DNA from 2 places in the Paraburkholderia hayleyella genome. Region 2 is predicted to be linked to the other one. Evidence: predicted binding sites of a transcription regulator. Region 2 holds the regulator's gene; the other holds the start of a gene.
What was found. The regulator NrdR, encoded in region 2, represses ribonucleotide reductase genes. The targets are predictions, from matches to a motif close to CACNANATNTNGTG.
Positions count from the first base shown of each region.

Region 1: the regulator NrdR is predicted to act here: its motif matches at 3,107-3,120, upstream of GH657_RS13570 (ribonucleoside-diphosphate reductase subunit alpha).

Region 1 covers NZ_QPES01000001.1:3,092,328-3,096,625, forward strand. The annotation lists gene GH657_RS13570 (ribonucleoside-diphosphate reductase subunit alpha) at 1-2,839, opposite strand, end outside; gene ampD (1,6-anhydro-N-acetylmuramyl-L-alanine amidase AmpD) at 3,279-3,884, opposite strand; partial or broken gene GH657_RS13580 (PP0621 family protein) at 3,881-4,170, opposite strand; gene GH657_RS13585 (cytochrome C assembly family protein) at 4,178-4,298, opposite strand, start outside.
Region 2 covers NZ_QPES01000001.1:922,638-926,935, reverse strand. The annotation lists gene GH657_RS04265 (PilW family protein) at 1-18, opposite strand, end outside; gene GH657_RS04260 (type IV pilus modification PilV family protein) at 72-488, opposite strand; gene GH657_RS04255 (pilus assembly FimT family protein) at 485-1,042, opposite strand; gene nrdR (transcriptional regulator NrdR) at 1,295-1,783, opposite strand; gene glyA (serine hydroxymethyltransferase) at 1,793-3,040, opposite strand; ZMP/ZTP riboswitch at 3,265-3,367, opposite strand; gene ydfG (bifunctional NADP-dependent 3-hydroxy acid dehydrogenase/3-hydroxypropionate dehydrogenase YdfG) at 3,588-4,298, shown strand, end outside.

The DNA.
Region 1 (4,298 bases), 2.2 Mb from region 2:
CACCAAAGCCACCCGCCGCACCGCCAGAACCTTCGTCGTTACCCGACGGCACGGCATTCAGCGCGCCATGTGCAACCGTCGATTTCTCCACATGGGTCGCCGCCATCGTGCGGAGATAGTAGGTTGTCTTCAGGCCACGCAACCATGCGAGCTTGTACACCTCATCGAGCTTTTTACCCGATGCGCCGCCCATATAAATATTGAGCGACTGCGCCTGATCGATCCACTTCTGCCGGCGCGAAGCCGCCTCGACCAGCCAGCGCGGATCGACTTCGAAAGCCGTCGCGTAAATGGCCCGCAGATCGGCAGGAATACGGTCGATCCGTGACAGCGTGCCATCGAAGTACTTCAGGTCGGCAACCATGACCTCATCCCACAGGCCACGCGCCTTCAGGTCGCGCACCAGGTAATCGTTCACCACGGTGAATTCGCCCGACAGGTTCGACTTCACGTACAGGTTCTGGAACGTCGGTTCGATACAGGCCGACACGCCGATGATGTTGGAAATAGTAGCCGTGGGGGCAATCGCCACACAGTTCGAGTTACGCATGCCGTGCATGGCAATCCGCGAGCGCAGCCCGCTCCAGTCCATCGATTCGCTCGAATCGACTTCGACGTAACCGCCCCGCGCATCGGCCAGCAGCTTCAGCGTGTCTTGCGGCAAGATGCCCCGATCCCACAGCGAGCCCCGGTAGCTCGAATAGCGGCCGCGCTCTTCGGCCAGCTCGGTCGAGGCGTAGTACGCGTAGTAGCACACCGCTTCCATCGAACGGTCGGCAAACTCAACGGCTTCTTGCGAGGCATAGGGCGTGCGCAGCAGATGCAGGCAGTCCTGGAAGCCCATGATGCCCATGCCCACCGGACGATGCTTCAGGTTCGAATTACGTGCCTTGGCCACGGCGTAGTAATTGATGTCGATCACGTTGTCGAGCATTCGCATCGCTACGCGGATGGTGCGCTTGAGCTTGTCGTGATCGAGCGCCAGCGTACCGTCGGCCTGGGTGGCCAGGTGAGCAACCAGATTGACCGAACCGAGGTTGCACACGGCGATTTCGGTGTCGCTGGTGTTCAGCGTAATTTCAGTGCAAAGATTGGACGAATGGACCACGCCAACATGCTGCTGCGGGCTGCGGATATTGCAAGGGTCTTTAAATGTGATCCATGGATGGCCGGTTTCGAACAGCATGCCTAGCATCTTGCGCCACAGTTGCGGCGCAGGAATTTTCTTGAACAGCTTGATTTCGCCGCGCGCGGCCTTGTCTTCGTAAGCGGTATAAGCGGCTTCGAAATCCGCGCCGAACTTGTCATGCAGGTCTGGGCAGGTAGACGGCGAAAACAGCGTCCAGTCACCGCCTTCCATCACGCGCTTCATGAAAAGGTCGGGAATCCAGTTCGACGTGTTCATGTCGTGCGTGCGGCGACGGTCATCCCCGGTGTTCTTGCGCAGCTCCAGAAACTCTTCGATATCAAGATGCCAGGTTTCCAGATACGCGCACACCGCGCCCTTGCGTTTGCCGCCCTGGTTGACCGCCACGGCCGTGTCGTTGACTACTTTCAGGAACGGCACCACGCCTTGTGACTTGCCGTTGGTGCCCTTGATATGTGAGCCGAGCGCACGAACCTGGGTCCAGTCGTTGCCTAAGCCGCCGGCGAATTTCGACAGCAAGGCGTTTTCTTTCAGGGCTTCGTAAATACCGTCGAGGTCATCGGCCACGGTGGTCAGATAGCACGACGACAGTTGCGAGCGGCGCGTGCCTGCATTGAACAGCGTCGGCGTCGAGCTCATGAAATCGAAGCTGGACAGGACGTTATAAAACTCGATTGCGCGTGCTTCGCGGTCGATCTCACTCAAGGCGAGGCCCATCGCCACACGCATGAAGAACGCCTGCGGCAACTCGATCCGGGCGCCATCGTGATGCAGGAAATAGCGGTCATACAGTGTTTGCAAGCCGAGGTAGCCGAACTGGAGGTCGCGGTTCGCGTCAAGCGCCGCGCCCAGACGCTTCAGATCGAACTGCATCAGCTTTTCGTCGAGCAACTCGGCCTGCACGCCGCGCTTGATGAACTGGGGAAAATATTCCGCGTAGCGCTCGCCCATTTCACCTTGGGTCACTTCTTCTTCGAGAATTTCGCGGCGGATGGTGTGCAACAGGATACGGGCCGTGGCCTGGCTGTAAGCCGGGTCTTTTTCGATCATCGTGCGCGCCGCGAGAATAGCCGAATCGTAAACCTGACTCATCGGCACGCCATCGTATAAATTTTTCACCGTCTCAGCGACGATCGGCTCAGCCGAAACTGCATCGCCCAGATTCGCACAAGCGGATTCGATGATGCCGCGCAGCGCGCCCAGATCGAGCGGCCGCGTCACGCCGCCATCCACGACATTGAGCCCCGGTGCTCCAGCAGTTGCCTCCGGCTCATGACCACGTGCCTGGCTGCGTTTTTCGCGGTACAGCACGTAAGCACGGGCGACGTTATGCTCGCCGCCGCGCATCAACGCGAGTTCAACCTGATCCTGAATATCTTCAATATGGAACGTGCCGCCATTCGGGCGGCTGCGCAGCAAGGCACGCACGACGCTTTGCGTCAACTGCTCAACCTGTTCGCGCACACGTGCCGATGCCGCGCCCTGACCGCCATTGACTGCGAGAAAGGCCTTGGTCACCGCGATAGCGATTTTCGACGGCTCGAACAGCACCACACCGCCATTGCGACGGATCACCTTGTAATCAGCGAACGTGACCTGGGAAGCCGAAGACTCGTCTGGCATCTGCACGCCAGTGGCATGGCCCATGGAGGCACCCTCGTAACGGGTCGTCGCGTTATCGGTTGTTTGCATGTGCAAAGCTCCTGATTTTTAAAATGTGCGGAAAAACGGCGAATTAAAACGGGCACCACGTCGCTGCGGACGCGGGCAAACAAGTACAGGAGGAAAACGGTGAGGCCCAATAGCTGGAAACGAGAACGCATGAACCGGCGGAGGAGTGCTTCATGCCTGCGCGACCCGTTGCCATGCTGTTTCCTTGATGCTGCGGGTATTGCCCCGCGGAGCTTGTGCGGGTTGCGCTGAAAAGATAGGCGGCGCTTTCATGCGCCGCCTGATCAACACAACATATAGTGAAAAACTGAACTGACGGCACCAAGTATAGTGGAACTCCGCACTATCTCAAATTATTTTATTTGCCCACCCTGGCTTGACTTTTATTCGCACGGGACGCCATAAGGCCAACGCAAAAACACGCGGCGAGCAACACTTTGATGCAGGTCGAAACGCTACCTTAGCGGGCGGCAAACGGCCCGGGAGCAGAAAGATAGGGGAAGTAGTGGTCTGCGAGTGCGGCATCGCGCTGAAGGCGAACCCATTCGAAATGCGGCCCCGGATCGGTTTTGCGGCCGGGCGCGATATCCGCATGGCCCGCGATCGCGCTGACCGGATAACGCACCATGAGTGCCTGAACGAGTTTTGCCAGCACCTGATACTGCGCTGGCTCGAAAGGCAATGTGTCGCTGCCTTCGAGTTCGATCCCCAGCGAAAAATCGTTACAGCGCTCGCGCCCGAAAAAACTCGACAAGCCGGCATGCCAGGCGCGCTGGTTGCACGAAACGAATTGCTCCAGCGCGCCGCTACGATGAATCACAAAATGCGCCGACACCCGAACACCCCGCAAGTGGGCGTCGTAATACGGATGGGCGGAGCAATCGAGGCGATTCTGGAAAAGCTCGGCGATCGCATCGCCGCCAAACGTATCCGGCGGCAGACTGATGTTGTGAATGACGATCAGTGTCGGCGCCACACCATCCGGGCGCTCGTCGGCATGAGGTGACGGCAGTCTGCGCGCCGCCGCGCTCCAGCCATCGGGCGCAACGTCGAAACCTGTGCTCATTGCGCCTCGTGGCTGGCGGGCCGCGCAGCGTAACGTTGCGCGTGATCGGAACAGCAAAATGTGTTCCCTGCCACGACAATCGAATCGCTCTTTGGCGCATGCACGCCGCACTCGACACAGCGAATCATGGGCTCGGCAAGGCGGGGGAACTCGCCGCCGCAGGCCTGGCACCGTCTGCCGGATGGGGCCGGGTACGCGACGAGGTACGCTCCTGGGAGCGCCGCAGCGCGCGAGATAACCAGTGCCCGGCGATAAACAGCACAATCAGCAGAAAAATTTGTCGCATGATGTGTTCAGATCACAGGATGGTGCATGAGCACCTCGAAAACGAAACGGCTGCCGACATACGCGAGCAAAAGCGCGACAAACGACGCCAGCACCCAGCGCAAGGCCGCACGGCCGCGCCAGCCCGAC
Region 2 (4,298 bases):
GCGCCCGCGAGAGCCCATGCAAATGGGCGCATCTGCGCAAACGCCAACCCGACCCATGCTGAAACAGCACGTCATGGCACAAACACCATGACAGCGCATGCCCGATCGGCTGTGCCAGCAGATTCTCCACAGGATTCTGGCGTGGCACTGGCAGACAGGCCAGACGCTCGCGCCCAGCGCACCTGGACCAGGCTAGCACCGCCCCCACGCGTGATTTCAGTCAGGCCTTTTGGCAAAAGTTGCGCGACGCGCGCCTGCCATTGGGTAACACGCGCGGCACCGCTCCCAGCTTGCCCTTCGTTCGCGGCCTCCGCGATCGCATCAGCGAGAAAAACGGCTTGCTCGCGCTGTAGTAGCGCAACGGTCTCACGGGAGGTCCATAACTGCATGGCAATCAGGCCCATCGCATTCACCGCCATCAAAGCGAGAGCGAGCATCACTTCGATCAGCGAGGCACCCGCGCAATGCGCGATACGGCTCCGTTTCATTGCTCGGCCCCACATCGACCCTCGGCAATCCTGGCGCGACCACCCGCCGCGATCCGGATACAGCGGCGGAAACGCTCGCCTCGCGTTGCCTCGATGCCGAAACGCGGGGCAAAATCAAAGCTGCGAAAACGGCCGATGAGCTGGCCTGCGGGCGGCGTGAACGTAAGATCAGCCAGCATGCCGGAAACTCGCACGCGAGACTCTCCCGACTGCGCCCGCAGCACATGCGTCAATCCAGCAAGCCTAACCACCACCGCCCAGCCACACGACCAGTCGTGCGCGCCGCCGCATACCTGTCCAACAGCCAGACAATGCTGGGCCGAATCCGTGCGGCACAGCGTAACCGGCAGGCCGCGATGCACCGCTTCAGCGCGTGCAAACGCGAGGGCCGCAATGAACTTGCGCGCCTCGGCATCCACCTGATCGCGTACCTGCCAAACCACGAACGACGGCGCCGCCATCATGATGACCAGCATCGTGAGCGCGAGCACCACCAGTGTTTCGACAAGCGTGAAGCCGCGCCACAGCGGCCCTGTGAAAGCATTGTCTTTCATCTGCATCCCTGATCACATTCCAGAATGCAGTCGAATGTAAAGGCTGCGATGCCGCAGAACAATTAGCCAGACGACATAGCCAGATGGCTAGCTGGCGCATGCCTGCGCGTTCACGTAAAAATGTCCACGTAATGCAGGAAGCGGGCTGTGCTGAATACAGCAGGAAGAGCAGGGAAAACGCGGTACTGGCGGATGAAGAGGAAGGACGGGGAAATGCTACAACAGCAGCAACGGCGGCTGATAACCGGACAATCAGCGCTTGGCGGGAGGGCGGCCTTGGGCGGCAGGATTGGCCATGCGGAACTCTTCGATCACGTCCTCAAACTCAGAGACGTCTTCGAAACGCCGGTACACGGAAGCAAAACGGACATAAGCAATGGTATCGAGCGCACGCAATTCGTTCATCACGAGCTCGCCAAGACGCTCGCTGTGCACTTCCCGCTCACCACTGCCCAGCAGTTGATATTCGATGCGCGCCACGGCGGCATCAATCGCATCAGCGGCAACTGGACGCTTGCGCAGCGCCAGTTGCATGCTGGCGACAATCTTTCTGCGGTCGAACTCAGTGCGGCTGCCGTCCTTCTTGACGACCGACGGCAGCGCCAGCTCAACCCGCTCATACGTCGTAAAACGCTTGTCGCAGGCCGGACACCGGCGGCGGCGGCGAATCGCCGCACCGTCTTCGGATACGCGGGAATCGACGACTTGCGTATCGTCATGCCGGCAAAAAGGACAATGCATCGCAGCGGCTTAGCGGTAAACAGGAAAGCGGCGTGTCAGCTCGCTCACCTGGGCACGCACTCGCTCGAGCACGGCTACGTCTTCCGGCGCATCGAGCACGTCAGCAAGCAGATGTCCAACCTGTTGTGCTTCCTGCACGCCAAAACCGCGCGTAGTCATGGCCGGCGAGCCCAAACGCACGCCGCTTGTGACAAACGGCTTTTCCGGATCGTTCGGAATAGCATTTTTATTCACCGTGATGTGCGCGGCGCCCAGCGCAGCTTCCGCCGCCTTGCCCGTGATGTTCTTGGCTCGCAGGTCCACCAGCATCACGTGGCTTTCGGTACGGCCCGAGACAATGCGCAAACCACGTTGCACCAGGGTTTCAGCCAGCACACGAGCGTTATCGAGCACTTGCTGCTGATACACCTTGAATTCTGGCGCCAGCGCTTCTTTGAACGCGACGGCCTTGCCCGCAATCACGTGCATCAGCGGGCCGCCCTGAATGCCTGGGAAAATAGCCGAATTAATGGCTTTTTCGAACTCGGGCTTCATCAGGATCACACCGCCACGCGGGCCGCGCAGGCTCTTGTGGGTTGTCGTGGTGACGAAATCGGCGTGAGGCACGGGGTTCGGATAAACCCCCGCCGCAATCAGACCGGCGTAATGCGCCATATCCACCATGAAATAAGCGCCAGCTTCACGGGCAATTTTTGCCAGACGCTCAAAATCGATCCGCAGCGAAAACGCCGAAGCACCCGCCACGATCAGCTTCGGCTTGTGCTCTTGCGCGAGCTTCCCGGCCGCGTCGTAATCGATATCTTCGGCTTCGTTCAGGCCATAGCTCACCACGTTGAACCATTTGCCCGACATATTGACTGGCGAGCCGTGTGTCAGATGGCCACCATGCGCGAGGCTCATACCCATGATCGTGTCACCGGGTTTGAGCATGGCAAAAAAGACACCCTGATTGGCCTGCGAGCCCGAATTGGGCTGCACATTAGCGGCCCCGGCACCGAAGATCTGCTTGACACGGTCGATGGCAAGCTGCTCGACGATATCGACGTACTCGCAACCGCCGTAATAACGCTTGCCCGGATAGCCTTCAGCGTATTTGTTCGTGAGTTGCGAGCCTTGCGCCGCCATGACGGCCGGGCTCGTGTAGTTTTCCGATGCAATCAGCTCGATGTGATCTTCCTGGCGGCGGTTTTCCTGCTCAATCGCCTGCCACAGGTCAGGGTCGATATTGGCGATGGTGCTCTGGGCTCTGTCAAACATAGCGGTTCCGTTTTGGAGGTTCAGGTTACCGGGATCACATGCGCGATCTTGCACACACAAGCCGCCCACGAGCGGCATGCAATAGCTTGGCCCAGGCTTGGCCCAGCCTGGCCCAAAGCGGGCTAAGACGGGCTAAGGCTGGGGCTAACCCTGAGGTGGCAGATTCAGACAGGACACCGCTCACCCAACAGGCAGCCACCCGCAGTGCGCATTGGCGCAATGATTCCGGCTGCCCAGGCGAACGGCAAAAACGACCCCTTGCGCTTCACGGTGGGTTGCTCCACCTTGGCCCCCAAAAGGGCTTTATCGCCAGTTACACAAGGGTTGAGCGCGCTAGTTTATTGGAAGCGTTACGAATAGGCAACCGAGCCAAAACACGCCCCAAAAAACGGCAAGCTCCCTGTACAGCGGACACTCCTACCCGGCCTTCGCATCACTCGGCGAGCGCCTTGAAGCGCCGCCTCAAGGCACCGTCACGCCTCTTGCTGCACCGCCGCATTGCAAGTAGTCTTGGCATCTTTGCTGGTTTACCGCTCACGGAGCCGTCATGATCGTGTTTGTCACCGGGGCGTCCTCCGGGTTTGGCGCGGCTATCGCCCGCGCTTTTGTCACAGGCGGCCATCGTGTAGTGGCTGCGGCGCGGCGCACCGAGCGTCTGCGTGCACTCGCCGATGAACTCGGTGAAGCCCTGTTGCCATTCGAGCTGGACGTGCGCGACCGGGCCGCCGTCGCAGCCTCACCTGCGCGCTTGCCCACCGGTTTTAACGAAATCAGCGTTCTCGTCAACAACGCCGGCCTCGCGCTCGGGCAGGAGCCCGCCCAGCAAGCTGACATCGACGACTGGCAAACCATGATCGACACCAATTGCAGCGGTCTCGTGCAGGTCACGCGAGCCTTTTTGCCTGGCATGGTCGGGCGCAATCGCGGTCACATATTCAATATCGGCTCAACCGCGGGCAGCTGGCCGTATCCTGGCGGCAATGTGTATGGCGCGACCAAGGCGTTTGTCCAGCAATTCAGCCTGAACCTGCGCGCTGACCTAAGCGGCACGGCCGTGCGTGTCACCAACGTCGAACCAGGTTTATGCGGCGGCACCGAATTTTCGAATGTGCGCTTTCATGGCGATGACGTCAAAGCCGCGAACACCTATCAAAATGTTCAACCCCTGACCGCCGAAGATATCGCTGACTCGGTCTACTGGATCGCCACGCGCCCGGCCCACATCAATATCAATACGATCGAACTGATGCCTGTGGCA